4 regions of the Salimicrobium jeotgali genome follow, and region 3 is predicted to be linked to each of the others. Evidence: riboswitches for the same ligand, from Rfam matches in the RefSeq annotation. Region 3 holds a riboswitch; each other region holds the start of a gene.
What was found. A riboswitch is a leader RNA that binds a small molecule or an ion and turns the genes downstream of it on or off. The one in region 3 is predicted to bind S-adenosylmethionine.

Region 1: linked by a shared signal. The riboswitch ahead of AAV35_RS14570 (sodium:solute symporter family transporter) and the one ahead of AAV35_RS12115 (O-acetylhomoserine aminocarboxypropyltransferase/cysteine synthase family protein) in region 3 are both predicted to bind S-adenosylmethionine.
Region 2: linked by a shared signal. The riboswitch ahead of AAV35_RS10960 (methionine ABC transporter ATP-binding protein) and the one ahead of AAV35_RS12115 (O-acetylhomoserine aminocarboxypropyltransferase/cysteine synthase family protein) in region 3 are both predicted to bind S-adenosylmethionine.
Region 4: linked by a shared signal. The riboswitch ahead of AAV35_RS03705 (methionine ABC transporter ATP-binding protein) and the one ahead of AAV35_RS12115 (O-acetylhomoserine aminocarboxypropyltransferase/cysteine synthase family protein) in region 3 are both predicted to bind S-adenosylmethionine.

What each region holds. Positions count from the first base shown of each region.
Region 1 covers NZ_CP011361.2:2,201,683-2,203,879, reverse strand. The annotation lists gene AAV35_RS11020 (SLC5/6 family protein) at 1-265, opposite strand, end outside; gene AAV35_RS14570 (sodium:solute symporter family transporter) at 287-805, opposite strand; SAM riboswitch class I at 896-1,003, opposite strand; gene aspA (aspartate ammonia-lyase) at 1,148-2,197, opposite strand, start outside.
Region 2 covers NZ_CP011361.2:2,192,374-2,194,570, forward strand. The annotation lists gene AAV35_RS10955 (methionine ABC transporter permease) at 1-98, opposite strand, end outside; gene AAV35_RS10960 (methionine ABC transporter ATP-binding protein) at 88-1,116, opposite strand; SAM riboswitch class I at 1,203-1,318, opposite strand; gene AAV35_RS10965 (GNAT family N-acetyltransferase) at 1,398-1,871, opposite strand; gene AAV35_RS10970 (S66 family peptidase) at 1,904-2,197, opposite strand, start outside.
Region 3 covers NZ_CP011361.2:2,410,442-2,412,638, reverse strand. The annotation lists gene AAV35_RS12120 (trans-sulfuration enzyme family protein) at 1-562, shown strand, start outside; SAM riboswitch class I at 639-749, shown strand; gene AAV35_RS12115 (O-acetylhomoserine aminocarboxypropyltransferase/cysteine synthase family protein) at 855-2,168, shown strand.
Region 4 covers NZ_CP011361.2:747,148-749,344, reverse strand. The annotation lists gene AAV35_RS03705 (methionine ABC transporter ATP-binding protein) at 1-938, opposite strand, end outside; SAM riboswitch class I at 1,051-1,161, opposite strand; gene AAV35_RS03700 (TlpA family protein disulfide reductase) at 1,299-1,715, shown strand; gene AAV35_RS03695 (thioredoxin family protein) at 1,932-2,197, opposite strand, start outside.

The sequences.
Region 1 (2,197 bases), 210 kb from region 3:
TGCTCATCACTTCTGCCACAATCAGTCCTTTTTGCCCTTCTTCCGGTGTTCTGCAGGACAGAGCCATCTGGAAAGCAGCCTGAGCTAAAATGACGTTCACAAGAAATGTGGCAAACCATACGAGAATGACCTGAAGACCGGCTCCGTCCCAGTCGAACATCCCGGGCTGTTCGACTGCCAGCTGCTGCAGACCGGAAATGCCGGGTTTAATGAAGAACGCTGCTGCACCGATTATGAACATGAGGGCGAAAATGATAGTGTTCATCGTTTGTGTAAAGGCGACCGCCTACATGCCGCCCGACTGTAAATAGACGAATAAAAGAAGGGCTGTGAACGCCACGGATAAAGACAGAGACACGCCGGTGAAGACGTGGAAGGCAGAAGCGAATGCAATGGCCGTGGCCACCGACCACATCGGGAAAGCGAAGGCCGTAATGGCGCCGGATAAAGCTTTGGCACGTCTGCCGAACTGATCACCGATCAATCCGGTGATGGTGACGATCAATTTCTCCCGGAACGATTTTATAAGCAGAAGGGCGATCAGGAGAACCTGCAGTGTTTCTGCGACCCCGTACCATATAGCTGAGATCCCCGTAAGATACGAAAGCTCCACAATCGATATGTACGTTGAACCCGAAAAAAGACCTGTAATACAGAAAGCGACCGTCCACCACCGGAACGTCCGTCCCCCTATAAAATATTGCTCGCCCCGGCCGGCTTTCCGCTTTGCCACGTTGCCGACGATGATTAACGCGAGCGTATATAACAGCGCCAGTGTAATGACCCATACTCCGTAAGAATTCATTTCCTCTCCTCCTTTACATATCTGTACATACAAAAAGAACCCTTCCACTTTTCCGTAAGAAAAATAGAAGGGTTCTCCTGAACGTCCCTGCTCTTATCTTTCAGACAGATAGTGTCTGCTGGAAGAAGCACCTTGTTCTTTACGAACAGGTTGCCGCGGGATCACAGGACCAGATTCCTCCACCGCTCTTGATAAGATGTGTATGAAATTAACGTTCATTCTACCGGGGGAAGAAAAGGAATGTCAATGATTTTTTAGAAATTTCGAAAAATAGAAAAGACAGGACTGTATTTCGTTCTCAAAAAAAGGGACGCCGAAGGGCGTCCCTTTAAAGCTGCTGTATCAGACTGTCATTTCTTCCTTCAGGTGTGCTCCTGCAATACCCGGGTAGGTCATTTCATAACTGTCGAGAATAATTTCCAGGTCTTCATAATTCAAAACCTCATACTCCATACAGAGGGTACGCACCGTTTTGCCCGTTCTTATGCCTTCCTGGGCGATTTGTGAAGAGCGTTCGTAACCGATGTGCGGGCTTAAAGCCGTAATGATTCCAAGGCTTTTCTCCACGTTCTCCCGGAGTACTTCTTCGTTCGCCTGCAGATCTTTCAGGCACAGATCCGTGAAAACGCCGAACCCGTTGTTCATAACAGTGATGGATTCAAGCAGATTGAAAATCATGACCGGTTCCATGACGTTCAGCTCCAACTGTCCGGCTTCTGAAGCCATGCTCACCGTGTGGTCGTTTCCCATAACTTGAAAAGCGATCTGGTTAATAACTTCCGGCATGACCGGGTTCACTTTCCCGGGCATAATGGACGAGCCCGGCTGTCGGGCCGGGAGAGTGATTTCGCTCAGTCCGGTTCTCGGCCCGGAGGCCATCAGACGAAAATCATTCGCTATTTTGGACATGCTCGTCATAGTGTTTTTCAAAGCGGAAGAAACTTCCGTGTAAGCATCGGTGTTCTGGGTAGTGTCTACCAGGTTCTCTGCTGCCCTGAGCGGAAGTCCGCTGATGTCGGCCAGATACTCCACTACGAGCTTCGTGTATACCGGATCGGCGTTCAGACCGGTACCGACCGCTGTTGCCCCCATGTTGATTTCGAACAGATTATCTTTGGAGCGTCTAATCCGGTTGAGGTCGCGTTCGATCACACGCTGGTAGCTTTTCAGTTCCTGTCCGAGCCGGATCGGAACGGCGTCCTGCAGGTGCGTACGTCCGACTTTGATGATGTGATCGAAATCAGCCGCCTTTTTACCGAATGTATCAGCCATCGTTTCCATCGTCTGTTCCAGCCGGGTCATCCCGGTTACAGCAGCGATATGCATTGTGGTAGGGAAGACGTCGTTGGTCGACTGTGCCATATTCACATGGTTATTCGGATTGATATAATC
Region 2 (2,197 bases), 220 kb from region 3:
ATGAGTGCCGCTACCACCAGTGACACCCCTACCATAATCAATGTTTCGTTGATGGCCTGCAAAATCTTTGGCCAGAATTCCAGTAAATTAACCTGCATCAGCTTCCACCTCCTGGACGCTTACTGTCCGCTGTATATAATCCAGTGCTCTGACAATCTCCCTGTCTTCCCCAAGCAGTTCCACTACCAGCTGGCCAAACGGGATCCCCTGCAGTTCCGTAATTTGTCCGAAAAGAACGTTCACTTCGACCTGATAGTTTTTGGCTACCTGCGAAAAGATGGGCTGAGCAGCCTTCTCCCGGACGAATGTGACCCGGTATACGTGACGTCCTCCCCCGCGTTCTTCAATACCCGAGAGGATGGAAGGCGGGATATCGCTCTCCATCACCGACTGGATAAAGTTTTTCGTCGTCGGGTGCTGAGGATTCGAGAACAGTTCGAAAATGGACCCCTGTTCAATGACCTGGCCGTTTTCCATGACAGCGACACGGTCGCACACTTCCCGGACTGCGTTCATTTCGTGAGTAATCATCAATATCGTAAGATTATACTCGTCGCGTACTCTTTTCAGTAACTGAAGGATCGACTTCGTCGTCTCCGGATCAAGTGCCGAAGTCGCTTCGTCACATAATAAAATGTCCGGTGATGTAACAAGCGCCCGGGCAATACCTACCCGCTGTTTCTGACCACCCGAGAGTTCTTCCGGATACTGATGTGCTTTATCCGAAAGTCCTACGAAATCAAGGACCTCTTCCACTCTGGCTTTTATTTTTTTCTTGGGAGTGCCGGAAATGATCAGCGGGAAGGCGACATTATGTAAAACCGTTTTAGACTCCAGTAAGTTAAAGTGCTGGAAGATCATCCCGATACGCTTGCGCATTTTCCTGAGTCCGGGCTTGGACAACCGGGACAAATCATCCTCCTCCACTAATATATTGCCCCCGGAAGGCTGCTCCAGCAGATTCACCAACCGGACAAGCGTACTTTTCCCGGCTCCACTGAACCCGATCACTCCGAAAATTTCACCTTTCTCGATAGATATGTCTACGCCATCCACCGCCCGCAACTCTTTTCCGTTGTGCTCATACACTTTCGAAACGTTCTCGAACTGAATCATGCTCCATCCTCCTTACTTAAACGAAAAGACCCCTCTTCCAGAAAAATGGAAGAGGGGTCTTCTAATAAAATTTAGAAAACCGTCTCTTCTCATCTTTCAAGTGCGATGCACCTGCTGGAATTGGCACGGTTTCCGATGGAATTCCATCAGTTCCGCTGCCGAGGTTTCAAAGGGCCAGTCCCTCCACCTCTCTGGATAAGAAGATACGTTTATAGTTTTTTGTGATGTAGACTATATTAATATACTCGCGTCTTTACCGTCAATCATTTTTTGAAAATTATTTATTCTCTTACCATTGTAATGAAAGAGGAAGTATCGGTAAGGAAAGAACTTCTGAGCTCAAATCCTGAATTTTTGTACAGACGAATTGCCCGCTCGTTAAAAACAGCTACGGACAATCTTATACACACCTTTCCGTAATGTTCTCTTATGTATTCCACAATAAAGGACATAAACTTAAACCCGTGCCCCTTCCCTGTTTTTTCGGGCTTCATACCGACTCCGAGATCCACGCATTCCTCGTCATATACCCCGTGCTGGTGCCCCGCCGGGATGCGGGCCGACTCCCCCAGGCAAAAAAACCCAAAAACTTCTTCCGAGTATTCATCGACAACGACTTTGTATGAACCATCCAGTCTTTCATTTATCTCTTTTTCATTAAATATACAATTGTAAAAATCGTAAGGTTCTCTGTACTTCCACTTCAACGTCCGTATAGCTGATTCTTCAGTCATACTTTCTATTCCAAAATTCATAAACCGTCCCTGCTTTCATTATAAAATGCCGGTCATTCCACTCCACTTTCCAGAATGGAAAAAGTTTTTTCACTGCAATTAATTTCCGCCTGCGCTCCATAAGGAAGGAGAAATTTCGGCTCCGTATGGCCAAAATTCAAGTTATAAAGCACAGGAAGATTCTCGAGGTCATACTCTTTCATTACCCGGGAAATAACTTCTTTATATTCCTCATAATATGTCTCATCTTTCGGCTTACCGAATATGATGCCGCCGGCCTTCTGAAGAATCCCCTGGGTTGCGTAATTACGAAGCCAGCGTTTTATATCCTCAGGCGGAGTTTTTTC
Region 3 (2,197 bases):
GCAGGGCGCCGACCTCGTCGTACACAGCGCTACGAAATATCTGGGCGGTCACAGTGATGCGACAGCAGGAGTGCTTACGGGAGAAAGGGAGCTCGTAGAGAAAGCACGCCAAAAAATTGTCTCCCTCGGCTCTAACCTGAGTCCGTTTGAAGCATGGCTGACGTATCGCGGTACGAAAACGTTAGGAATCCGTATGGAAAAACAGTCCCGGAACGCCCAGGCTCTTGCAGATGCCATGCAGAGAAATGCAGATGTGGAGAAGGTTTATTACCCGGAAAACGTATCGGCAGAAGGCAACGGCGCCATCGTTACGATAGCTCTGAATAAATCTATAGAGATGAACACCTTCTACCGGACGCTCGGCTGGATCAAAATTGTGCCGAGTCTTGCCGGAGTTGAAACGACCGTTTCCGTTCCTTCCCGGACGTCTCATCGTGCCCTTTCCGCTAAAGATAAAGAAAGATTCGGAATCGACGACCACGTTGTCCGGGTCTCTGTCGGGATTGAGAGTTCGGACGATATCTCCGCTCAGTTGGAACAGGCGATCGAAGCCTCTAAATAAGAATTTTCTAAAAATTGTTGACTTTTTCGGATGCTTCCGTATATAATGCAAAGCATACCATTTAATTGAATAGCGACTCTTATCAAGAGCGGCTGAGGGACTAGGCCCTGCGAAGCCCGGCAACCTTCAAACATCGGTTTGAAAAGGTGCCAATTCCTACAGATCTTAGAGGTCTGAGAGATAAGGGGAGGATGTAAATATATTTAACGTAAACCTCTTCTTATCGAAGGGGTTTTTGTTTATATCTCCTCACTCGGACCCTCTGTCATATATTATACAGGAGGGATTTTTCATGACTGAGCAATTTAAGAATTACGATTTGGACACGCTTGCCCTGCACGGGGGACAGGAGGTCGATCCGGCAACGGGTTCGAGAGCCGTACCGATCTATCAGACGACATCCTACGTATTTGATGATACCGAGCACGCCAGGAACCTGTTCGGTCTCGAGGAGCCCGGAAACATTTATTCAAGAATCGGCAACCCGACCGTAGATGTTTTCGAGAAAAGAATCGCTCTTTTAGAAGGCGGTACGGCTGCTGTGGCTACCGCTTCCGGAATGTCCGCTATTGCGTATTCCATACTGAACGTCGCCGGAGCAGGTGATGAGATTGTGGCGGCAAGTAACCTGTACGGAGGAACGTATAACTTATTTGCAAAAACGCTGCCGCGTTACGGTATTGAGGTGAAATTCGTCGATCCGGAAGATCCCGCGAACTTCAAAAAGGCGATTACGGAGAAAACGAAGGCGGTCTTTGCGGAGACGATCGGTAACCCGAGCCTGCACGTGCTTGATATTGAAAAAGTATCCGAAATTGCCCATGAACAGGGAGTGCCTCTGATTATAGACAATACGTTCGCGAGTCCGGTCCAGTGCAAACCGCTGCAGTGGGGGGCGGACATCGTCGTCCACTCGGCGACAAAATGGATCGGCGGTCACGGGACAGCTATAGCCGGGGTAGTCGTGGACGGAGGTACCTTCGACTGGGCGAACGGGAAATTCCCCGGCTTCACGGAGCCGGATGACAGCTACAACGGTCTCGTTTATTCGAGAGACCTCGGGGAAGTGGCATTTGCTACTAAATTCCGGGTGCAGCTTCTCAGGGATATGGGAGCGTGCCTCAGTCCTCAAAACGCTTTCCTTCTTATTCAGGGGCTGGAGACACTGTCTTTACGCATTGAACGTCATGCGGAAAATTCCCTGAAAGTTGCTAAGCATCTGCAGGCGCACCCGGATGTGGAGTGGGTATCCTATCCGGGCCTTCAGGAGCATCCGGCGCATGAACTTGCCGATAAATATTTGCAAGTCGGCTACGGGGCTATCGTTAACTTCGGTATTAAAGGGGGAAGAGACGCCGGGAGGAAGCTGATCGATAACGTCTCTCTCTGGTCTCACGTTGCGAACGTGGGAGATGCGAAGTCTCTGATCATTCACCCGGCATCCACTACCCATCAGCAGCTCTCCGTGGAAGAACTGGCGGCGAGCGGAGTGTCAGAAGAACTGATTCGTTTGTCCGTAGGTATCGAATCGGTGAAGGATATCATCAATGACCTGGATGAATCGATTGAGAAGGCGACGGACAGGGCGGCTGCAGGCAAGTCATAGGCCTGCATACTGCGACTGGGCTCGAAAAA
Region 4 (2,197 bases), 1.0 Mb from region 3:
TGCACGATCAATGTACCATATGCACCCTTCTGGGTCTGGGTGATCTTCCCGTGGAGCACGTTCACATCCACCTGGAACTTCCGGGACACTTCACTGATCAGTGCCTGATGCGTACGTTCTCCGACGAAATGGAACTGGGCCACTTCCCCGAGAGGGTATTCCTCTTTAATAAGAGAAAGAGAAGATTCCCGGTCAGGGTCTCCCATCACCTGGTCGACGAAACGTTTCGTCACTTTCTGTTTCGGTCTTAAAAATACGTCCAGTACGTCACCTTCTTCCACAATTTTTCCGTCTTCCATTACAGCCACACGGTGGCAGATTTTACGGATGACGTGCATTTCGTGAGTAATGAGCACGATGGTAAGTCCGAGTTTCGCATTGATATCGACGAGCAAATCAAGAATGGAGTCGGTCGTTTCCGGATCGAGAGCGGAGGTCGCCTCATCACATAAAAGGACTTTCGGGCGATTTGCGAGTGCTCTGGCGATACCGACACGCTGTTTTTGACCCCCGCTCAACTGGGAAGGGTACGAGGTCCCGCGGCCGCCGAGACCAACGAGCTCCACCAGTTCGTCCACACGTTCCTTTCTTTCCTCCTTCGATACTCCCGCAATTTCGAGTGGAAAAGCGATATTATCTTCCACTGTACGGGACCACAGCAGGTTGAAGTGCTGGAAGATCATTCCCATGTCCTGGCGGGCCAGACGGAGATCTCCTTTTGACAGTGAAGAAATCTCCCTGTCGTCTATATTGATCGTTCCGCCACTCGGGTCTTCGAGACGGTTCAGCAGGCGGATGAAAGTACTTTTTCCGGCCCCGCTGTATCCGATGACGCCGAAAATTTCACCGGAGTCGATCGTCGCCTCGAGGTCACTGACCGCGTGTACATCCTGATCCTTCGTTCGGAACACTTTTGACAGACCTTTAATCGAAATCATTGTTTTTCCTCCTGCGTCTGTAAGAGTCGCTGTCTCTTACGGTTTTAGCAAATAAAAAAAACCCCTCTGCCTGAAAGAACAGAAAGGTTGGTATTTAAAAATCAATTCTGTTCTCTCATCTATCAGAACCGATTGTTCTGTAGGATTTGGCACCATTTTAAACAGAATGTTTAACGGTTGCCGGGCTTCATAGGGCCAGTCCCTCCACCTCTCTTGATAAGAGAATTTCATTTATTCAATTTATAGAGCGATACGGAAGATTTTAGCACTGTACCGGGCTGGTGTCAATAAACTTCAATAAAAAGCGTGTATATGTTACGATTTTTGCAAACTTGCTATTGAAGAAAGGATCCGATACTTATGAAAGCACCCGTATTCACATTACCATACCTTACCGGAGAAGGCACTTATACACTTCCGGAAACTCCGGGGAAAGTCACCATTCTTACTTTCTGGGCCTCCTGGTGCCCGGATTCCGGTGCAGATATGCCGAAAAAAGAGCAGCTTTTCGATTCGCTCCATACGGACGACGTGGAAATGATTACCATCAACGTTGCCGGCCGGGAAGGAAAGAGGGAAGATGCCGTAAAGTATAAAGAGAAATTTTTGACACAGCCGACGCTTGAGGATAATGGAACGAAAGTGTATGACCTCTACGGCTGCACCGGTGTTCCTACCACCGTCATCATCTCATCCGAAGGGGAAATCGTTCATCAATTCGGCGATGACGCTTCCTTTATGGACATTATGAAAGCCGTCGGAGAAACGGTGGAATAGTGGAGATTTCTTTTGCGTGACTTTCGGACGCCATATCCGGCCCCGAAGGTCACGTTTCTCTCTGTTTCCTTCCCTTCAGCACATCCTTCCCTCTCTGAAGGGAACGATTCGGCGTAAATCGTTCCTTTCAGGCCCCCGTGGCGCTTCCGAAAGGAACGATTCTCCCGTCCGCGTTCACAAAAGCACCAGCTCCCGGGATGATGAGCTGGTGCTTCGCTATATTTTCTCTTTTTCTTTCATCAGATTGAAAATTTTCGTCACCGATTCGAACGCATACACTTTCTCTTCCACTTTCCCGTCTTTCCATACGAGCAGACAGGGTACGCTTGATACCTGTTTCTCCTGCATGAAGTCCGGGAAGAGGCTCGCGTTCATTTCATAGAAGACATCTTCTTCTCTCATCTTCTCGATGATATCAAGCATTTCCCTTGCCAGGTGGCACGTTCCGCAAAAGGGACTGTAAATGAATACGTACCCTCTTC